DNA from 4 places in the Paraburkholderia sp. BGA-UO-ETr-F21 genome. Region 1 is predicted to be linked to each of the others. Evidence: predicted binding sites of a transcription regulator. Region 1 holds the regulator's gene; each other region holds the start of a gene.

Region 1 (2,201 bases):
TGCTTCTCGGTGTACACGCGCAGCGGCGAGCCTTCAGGCATCCACACTGTGGCGTACTTCTTGGCGGAGGCGCGGCCGCGGAACGGCAAAATCAACAGGCGCAAGATGATCTGCCAGAGCAGCGCCGGAATTTCGACCACCCGCGGGTCGGACAGAAACTGCGCGAGATAGCGGCGAACCGCACGCGGCGTCGGCGCGTCGGGCGTGCCGAGATTGATCAGGAGCACGGCGACGCGGTGTGATGTGGCGTTCTGTGAAGGCCGCTCGAGGTCGAAGCGCATAGGCAGCAGAAGTAACCGGTTAGGCGGAGTGGCGGTTCAGGTGGAAACCATTATAGCGGCGTGCTTCATGTACCGGTCCGCCGGACACCCCTGGCCATTCGGCCAATTGGCAAGCCGCGCGCCGTGACGCATTATTTGCGGCAGGAACCGGCGCGGCGAGGAGTCGAAGAAAGCTATTTACTGCTGGCTGAGCGTGAGGGAAAGCAGGCGCGCGGTGATGTCCACAATCGGAATCACGCGGTTGTAGGCCATGCGGGTCGGTCCGATCACGCCCAAGGTGCCGACAATCTTGCCGTTCACCTCGTAAGGCGCGGTGACCACGCTCATTTCCTCGATCGGCACGAGATTCGACTCGCCGCCAATGAAAATCTGCACGCCCGCCGCGTGACTCGACACGTCGAGCAATTGAAGGAGACTGGTCTTTTGGTCGAACACATCGAACAGCTTGCGCAAGCGCGCCATGTCCGACGAGAGGTCGGCCACTTCGAGCAGGTTGCGCTCGCCGGAAATCAGCACGGTCTCGCCCGTGTCGGCTTCGTCGGTGCTGGCCGTGACGGCGGCGTGCATCAGCGTGGTCATGTCGCCGCGCAGTTCGTCGATTTCTTCGCGCAGGCGGCGGCGCACGTCGTCGAACGAGAGGCCCGCGAAGTGCGCGTTGATGTAGTTGGAGGCTTCGACCAGTTGCGACGGCGAGAAATCGCGCTGGGTCGCCATGATGCGGTTCTGCACATCGCCTTCCGGCGTGACGATGATCAGCAGAATGCGTTTGTCGGACAAACGCATGAACTCGATCTGCTTGAACACGTGGCTGCGCCGCGGCGTGAGCACCACGCCGGCGAACTGCGACAGGTTGGACAGCACGCTCGCCGCAGCAGCGACGACTTTCTGCGGCTCGCCCGCCTTCAGCGTGGTCTTGACGGTACGCATCACGGCTTCTTCGTCCGCGGCGGACTCCACCGTCAGCATGGTGTCCACGAACAGGCGGTAGCCGCGCGGCGTGGGAATGCGGCCCGCGGAAGTGTGCGGGCTGATCACGAGCCCCAGGTCCTCGAGGTCGGACATGACGTTGCGGATGGTGGCGGGGCTCAGTTCGAGGCCCGAATAGCGCGACAACGTGCGCGAGCCGACCGGCTGACCTTCGGCGATGTAGCGCTCGATCAGCGTTTTGAGGAGGGTTTGTGCGCGAGGATCTAGCATGACGGAAAATTTTAGCTCAATGGCACGACTACCGCGAGCGCTAGGGGCGCCCATCCCTGACGAACGCGCCACCGCTTGCCGCTGCGGCACGTTGCCTTCGGTCCGGCACATCATTGGCCGGCGTTCAGTCCGGCGCGTTGCGGAGCACCTTGCGGGCCGCCTTCCGGGCGGCCCGGCTGGCGGCACCCCGCCGCACTTTAACCGGCGCGCATGTCATCAAGGCTTCACCATTCTAACGATAATCGCGAGAGGCGCTGGCGGCCCGCGCGCGCCGGCCCGTCACCGGGTCTGTCTACGGTTCTTTTCAGGCCCTACCTATGGTGTAATGCCGGCATGCAAGTGACCAGCCAGTTCAAGACCGTCGCGCTCGTCGGGCGCAACAATACGCCGGGTATCGCCGAGCCGTTGACCGCGCTCGCCTTGTGCATCGCGAAGCGCGGCTTCGAGGTCGTGTTCGAAGCCGACACCGCTGCCGAGATCGGCGTCACCGACTACCCGGCGCTGCGTCCCGCCGAGATCGGCGCGCGCGCCGACGTGGCCGTGGTGCTGGGCGGCGACGGCACGATGCTCGGCATCGGCCGACAGCTCGCGCCGTACCGCACGCCCTTGATCGGCATCAACCATGGGCGGCTCGGCTTCATTACCGACATTCCGATCTCCGACATGCGCGAGATCGTGCCGCAAATGCTGTCCGGCAATTTCGAGCGCGAAGAACGGGTGTTG
Region 2 (2,201 bases), on a different contig from region 1:
GCATCTTCTTCATTGCGCTCGCCTCGATCTGGCGAATCCGCTCGGCCGATACGCCAAACTCATCGGCGAGTTCGTGCAGCGTCGAGCCACCCGAGCCGTCGTCTTCCACCTTCAGCCAGCGAGCCTCGATGATGCGGCGGCTGCGGGCGTCCAGTGCGTCCAGCGCGCTTGCGATACCGTCGCTTTGCAGCTTGTCACGCTGACGCGAAGCCAGCACGGCGGTCGGTTCGCTATGCGAGTCGGCCAGATAAGCGATCGGCGCGTACGACTCTTCGCCGTCTTCAACCTGGCCTTCCAGCGCGATGTCGCCGCCGGACAGACGCGTTTCCATTTCGGAAACTTCTTCGCGCTTCACGTTCAACTCTTTGGCCAGATCGTCGATCTGGTCCGGCGTGAACGCGCCCAGCCCCTGCTTGTGGCTGCGCAGATTGAAAAACAGCTTGCGCTGCGCTTTGGTCGTGGCGACTTTCACCATCCGCCAGTTGCGCAGAATGTATTCGTGGATCTCGGCCTTGATCCAGTGCATGGCGTACGACACAAGGCGCACGTTCTGCTCCGGGTCGAAGCGCTTCACGGCCTTCATCAGGCCGATATTGCCTTCCTGGATCAGGTCGGCGTGCGGCAGTCCATAACCCAGATAGTTGCGCGCGATCGATACGACCAGCCGCAGGTGCGACAGGACGAGACGGCGCGCGGACTCGAGGTTGTCCTGCTCGCGAAATTCGGTGGCGAACTGGCGTTCTTCCGCCGGCGTCAGCATCGGAATCCGATTTACGGCCTGGATGTAGGCGTCGATATTGCCCAGTTGACCGGGCAGCAGCGAGGAATGCGAGAGCGCCAGCGCACCTGCCGAAGCGGCCTTAGCCGACGACGGGCTCAGAGTACTCGGAAGGGTCATTGCATGGCTCACGTAGGAAACTCCTTTGGAATCAGACAAAAGCTTGTTCAGGTAACGACTCCAGCGTTGGATGTTAGCACTCTGATTTACCGAGTGCTAATACTTAGAGGGCGTAGGGCCTTCTAGGTTCCGCAAATCGCTATTGAAATTCACGATCCAATAGCCATGCTACGCCTTCTTCAGCACCTCTGTTTGGAGCGTAGAAGTTACCTGTCAAAGCGCATTTGAGACGATAAGTGACCGATATTTGCTGAATTTGAAGTGACTAATTGCGAAAAAGTGGATTCCTTCATACGATCCACTCAATCGAGATTGACCTTAGAATACGCAGAACTGTTACGAATTGTTCAATGTTCGGCGGAGAGCGGGTGTTAGATGAACAACAAAAAGAATGGTTTGCGTGGTCTGGCTCTAAAAATTGCGACAGGGGCGGTACTGGTGGGCATGTCGGCATTGGCTTCGGCGGACCAGTTCGGCGTACAGGTGGCCGGTGGACTCGGCGATCGTCACGTCAAGAAACTTGATCTGGGAATCGTCTGGGATCCGGATCTGACCTGGTGGCAGATCGGCGACTGGCATTTCTCGCTGATCGGCGAAGCGCATGTGGCATGGTGGCACACCAACGAAGGCAACGTGCACGACAATATCGCCGAGGTTGGCGTGACGCCGATCATCCGCTTCATCAAGGAATCGGGCCCGATCCGCCCGTATGCCGAAGTAGGCGCGGGCATCCGCTTGCTTTCGAGCCCTCGGCTATCTTCGACCTTCACGCTGGGCACGGCGTTCCAGTTCGCCGACATGGCCGGTGTGGGCATGCAGTTCGGCAACCGCCAGCAGTATCAGGCGGGCTATCGCTTCCAGCATATTTCCAACGGCGGTATCAAAGAGCCGAATCCTGGTATAAATTTCCACCAGCTATATCTGCAATATAACTTCTGACGACCGTGGCCACGTTCGGCTCATCGGTGCGAGGGGCTGAGCGATGGTGGCAAAGATATTCGAAGCGATTCGCGCGGTCGAGCGAGAGCGTTTTCGTGCAATGGTCGACGGCGACGGCCAGTCGCTCGACTCTCTGCTCGCGGATAACGTGAGCTACGTTCACACGAACGGCAAGCGGGAAACGAAGCGGCAGTTCATCGACGGGATTGTCGCGGGGCGCCGCCGCTATCGGCAGATCGAGGTGCAGTCGCAAGACCTGCTGCCGGTCGGGCGGGAAACCTGCGTGGTCACCGGCCGGGCTTTGATCGAAATGGAAGCGAATAACGGCGCACTGCTGTTTCCGATCGCCTACACGGCGATCCAT
Region 3 (2,201 bases), on a different contig from region 1:
AATGATCAGCAGCGGGCGGCCGGCTTTCGCGACCTGTTCCAGGATCGGCAACAGATCACGAATGTTCGACACCTTCTTGTCGTGCAGCAGCACGAACGGGTTGTCGAGTATCGCAACCTGTTTATCCTGATCGTTGATGAAATACGGCGACAGGTAGCCACGGTCGAATTGCAGACCTTCCACCACGTCGAGTTCGTCGTCGAGCGACTTGCCGTCTTCCACGGTGATGACGCCTTCCTTGCCGACGCGGTCGATTGCTTCCGCGATACGCTGACCGATCGACTCTTCGCCGTTGGCCGAAATCGTCGCGACCTGCGCGATTTCCTTGCTGGTCGTGGTCGGTTTGCTGATCTTCTTCAGTTCATCGATTGCGGCGACCACGGCCTTGTCGATACCGCGCTTCAGATCCAGCGGGTTGAGGCCCGCCGCCACGTATTTCTGACCTTCGCGCACGATGGCTTGCGCGAGCACAGTCGCCGTCGTGGTGCCGTCGCCCGCCGCGTCACTGGTGCGCGAAGCGACTTCTTTGACAAGCTGCGCGCCGATATTCTGCACGCGGTCCGACAATTCGATTTCCTTCGCGACCGACACACCGTCCTTGGTGACGATCGGTGCGCCGAAGCTGCGTTCGAGCACCACGTTGCGGCCTTTCGGACCCAGTGTGACCTTGACCGCATTGGCGAGAATATTGACGCCTTCGACCAGCCTCGAGCGGGCGACGTCGCTGAAAATGATTTCTTTTGCTGCCATGGTTAGACGCTCCCTTCGTTATTGAGTGACGACTGCGACGACATCTTCTTCGCGCAGCACGAGCAGTTCATTACCGTCGACCTTGACCGACTGCCCGGCATATTTGCCGAACAGCACGCGCTCGCCGACTTTCAGATCGGGTTCGATGCGTTTGCCGTCGCTATCGCGCTTGCCCGGTCCGATGGCGATCACTTCGCCCTGATCGGGTTTTTCCGCGGCGCTTTCCGGAATGACAATGCCTGAAGCGGTTTTGGTTTCCTGGTCGAGACGCTTGACGATCAGGCGGTCATGCAAGGGACGTAGGCTCATGGTTCCATTTCCACGGTTGAATTCTGGCACTCGTCGTTGGTGAGTGCTGACCGGGATCGAGTATAGAAATGCGGCGCCCGTTGCTCCAATAACGGATTCATCAATCCTTATCCGCAATTCGCATTTCACAATCGCGCATATCCATAGCTTGATTCGCTGGTTTTGTGCGGAGAGCCGCGTCCCTATACTGATCCGTCACAGCGGCATGTCTTATTGGCGCGCCGGTCCATCTTCCCAACTCAAACAGTCGGATCGAATGCGATCCGTGCGCTTTTACAAGGAATCAAGGCATGCAGGTCTCTCAGGACACCACGGCGCGTGCGAGGCTCGACGCGGCACTCGCCGGGTTACCCGCGCTGGCTCAGGCGATTGGCGAAGACGCCGCGCAACGTGAGGTGCGGCGCGAGTTGCCATTCGACGGCTTCAGGCTGTTTCGCGAATCCGGCCTGGGCGTGCTCCGTTTTCCGGTCGAGTGGGGCGGTTTGGGCGGAACCTTGGAAGACCTCTTCGAGGTGATCGCCACGTTGGGCGCGCATGAATCGAATGTCGCGCACGCACTGCGGATTCACTTCGACCAGACCGAGCAACTGCTGCTGTCGCCGCGTTCCGCCTTCAACGACACGCAGATCGAGCGCATACGGCAAGGGGCGATCTTCGGCGGTGCGTCCACGGAACTGGGGACGGCGAGGCCGGGCGAAATCGTGACGAAGCTGGTGCGCGACGGCGAGCACTTTCGTGTGACAGGCAGAAAGTACTACTCGACCGGCACCGCGTTTGCCGACTATGCGCGGATCAACGTGCAGAACGAGAACGACGAAAAAGTGTCCATCGTGATTCCCGTGTCGCGTGAAGGATTGCAGGTACTCGACGACTGGGACGGCATGGGGCAACGCATGACGGCGAGCGGCAGCCTCGTGCTCGACAACGTGCAGGTGTTTTCTCACGAGATCGCGACACGCGGCTATACGACGCTCGCCGGCCGGCATGGCAGCGCCGTGCGGCAGCTGCATCTGGTAACGGTTGCGGCGGGTATCGTGCGAAACATTCTCGCGGACGCACGGCGCTACGTGACGCAATACGGCCGGCCGGTGCTGCATAGTCCGGCGCCCTCGGCGCGCGAGGATGGTTTCGTGCAGCAGGTG
Region 4 (2,201 bases), 130 kb from region 1:
CTTCTGTGTAACGACAAGGCTGTGCTGGGTCCGTGGGTCAATTCGAGGAAGCTGAACCTGTTCACGGGCGCCGTCATCTGGGTTCTGGTGATGCTGTCGATTATCCTCACCGCTTCGGTCATGTACCCAGATATCTCCGGCCAGACCATCCTCGAGGTGCTCGGTGGGGGCACGCTGCTTGCGATCGCGGGCTATGCCGCAACGACCGGGTTTCGCAAGCTTCGCCAGGAGCCGGCAGATGGCGAAACTCACGGCGATGTGTCGGGCGATCCGAAGGAGGCGCGTGACACGTGGCGCATGCCACCGTTGAACGAGTTGCCGGCGCCGCGGCTGACGTTGTCCAGCCGCATCTGGATGGGTGTGCTGCGCGGCTATCTCATTGTCGCTGTCTGCCTCGTCATCGCTAAAGTCGTGCAGATGACCCTGCTGCGGTGAGCTAACCACCTCGCGTCGGCGAACGTCCGTTAAGCGTCCTGAACGGCAGACTTTTCGCTTCGCGAGGTCGGCCAAAGCGCGTCGGGTGAACTAAAGCTCAAATGAACTGGCCGTCAAGCGGGCGGGGCCTGCTGGCATTCCGCCTGGAACCAGCTATCGACCTGGCGCTGTGCCGCTTGTAGATCCTCCGGGTAGTGCGGGTCGAACCACGGTGACGGGTCGTAGCCCGCTTTCCTGAGAGCAGCCAGTTCGCTGCGGTTTCGCACCGCGGTCGGAGGGGCGTTATTCCTGAGCGCGGCCAGGTCGCGGCACTGCGATGTGCTCAGATGCGCTTCGCTTTGCGGGCTGCTGCCCGCCGCGCAGCCAGCGAGCAACAAAGCCAGCGCGGAAAGGTGCAGCCACTTTTCCAGGAGGTTTTCCATGTTGCGTCTCCTTCCATTCAATCGTCACAATGCTGCGGCGTCGAACGGCTGAAGCGACTGCCGTGTCGGCGGGGAGCTTTGCGTATGGTCTGGCTAGGGCTTTCCCTAGGGAAGCCGCCGTAACGCGCGGTCGAATGCAGTTAGTCAGCGCATTGCGTTGTACTGCGCACGCGACATGGGTGATAACCGATTCGTCCCTAAGTCGCTGTTTTTGCAGAAAATCGCCGCTCGAGACGTGGTCCGGATCTGCTCGGGAATGCACGCTCCAACCAACAGCGTTCAAAGTTAACTGAATCTCCGCACCCTCCCTTCTTGAATTTGTCACCACCCGTCCATATAATTAGCACTCGCTGCACGAGAGTGCTAACAACATCGCCGGTTGGCTCAGCCAGCCGGGTTTTCTCAGCGTTCTTCAGTCTCAATCAAGAGAGGAGTATGTATGAACCTTCGTCCTTTGCATGATCGCGTGATCGTCAAACGTCTGGATCAAGAAACCAAGACTGCGTCGGGCATCGTGATCCCCGAAGCCGCAGCGGAAAAGCCGGATCAAGGCGAAATCCTGGCAGTCGGCCCGGGCAAGCGTGACGATAAGGGTGCCCAGATCGCACTCGACGTGAAGGTTGGTGACCGCGTTCTGTTCGGCAAGTACGCAGGCCAGACCGTCAAGGTCGACGGCAACGAACTGCTCGTGATGCGCGAAGAAGACATCATGGCCGTGGTGCAGAAGTAAGCGCAAGCCGCTACTTTTCCCGGTCATATCCCAAAGAATTCAAGGAGTTAGAAGATGGCAGCTAAAGACGTCGTATTCGGTGATTCCGCCCGTGCCAAGATGGTTGAAGGCGTGAACATCCTCGCGAACGCTGTGAAGGTCACGCTGGGCCCGAAGGGTCGCAACGTTGTGCTGGAACGCAGCTTCGGCGGCCCGACGGTCACCAAGGACGGTGTGTCGGTCGCGAAAGAGATCGAACTGAAAGACAAGCTCCAGAACATGGGCGCGCAAATGGTCAAGGAAGTGGCTTCCAAGACCAGCGACAACGCAGGTGACGGCACCACGACCGCAACGGTCCTGGCTCAGTCGATCGTCCGCGAAGGCATGAAGTACGTTGCATCGGGCATGAACCCGATGGACCTGAAGCGCGGTATCGACAAGGCTGTGACGGCCGCAATCGAAGAGCTGCGCAAGATCAGCAAGCCGTGCACGACCAACAAGGAAATCGCACAAGTTGGCGCGATTTCGGCAAACAGCGACTCGTCGATCGGCGATCGTATCGCTGAAGCGATGGACAAGGTCGGCAAGGAAGGCGTGATCACCGTCGAAGACGGCAAGTCGCTGCAAGACGAGCT

What was found. The regulator HrcA, encoded in region 1, represses chaperone genes, less so after heat shock. The targets are predictions, from matches to a motif close to TTAGCACTCNNNNNNNNNGAGTGCTAA.
Region 2: a site for HrcA is predicted at 972-998, ahead of rpoH (RNA polymerase sigma factor RpoH). Genes of this name have one in related genera too.
Region 3: a site for HrcA is predicted at 1,083-1,109, ahead of AC57B1_RS20760 (co-chaperone GroES). Genes of this name have one in related genera too.
Region 4: a site for HrcA is predicted at 1,198-1,224, ahead of groES (co-chaperone GroES). Genes of this name have one in related genera too.

What each region holds. Positions count from the first base shown of each region.
Region 1 is NZ_JCAQOY010000008.1:130,681-132,881, reverse strand. Features, by position in the region: gene hemH (ferrochelatase) at 1-281, opposite strand, end outside; gene hrcA (heat-inducible transcriptional repressor HrcA) at 459-1,478, opposite strand; gene AC57B1_RS07455 (NAD kinase) at 1,812-2,201, shown strand, end outside.
Region 2 is NZ_JCAQOY010000005.1:146,367-148,567, reverse strand. Features, by position in the region: gene rpoH (RNA polymerase sigma factor RpoH) at 1-910, opposite strand, end outside; gene AC57B1_RS02130 (acyloxyacyl hydrolase) at 1,274-1,837, shown strand; gene AC57B1_RS02125 (nuclear transport factor 2 family protein) at 1,881-2,201, shown strand, end outside.
Region 3 is NZ_JCAQOY010000035.1:77,974-80,174, reverse strand. Features, by position in the region: gene groL (chaperonin GroEL) at 1-750, opposite strand, end outside; gene AC57B1_RS20760 (co-chaperone GroES) at 769-1,059, opposite strand; gene AC57B1_RS20755 (acyl-CoA dehydrogenase family protein) at 1,350-2,201, shown strand, end outside.
Region 4 is NZ_JCAQOY010000008.1:264,568-266,768, forward strand. Features, by position in the region: gene AC57B1_RS08050 (Nramp family divalent metal transporter) at 1-435, shown strand, start outside; gene AC57B1_RS08055 (hypothetical protein) at 549-857, opposite strand; gene groES (co-chaperone GroES) at 1,297-1,587, shown strand; gene groL (chaperonin GroEL) at 1,642-2,201, shown strand, end outside.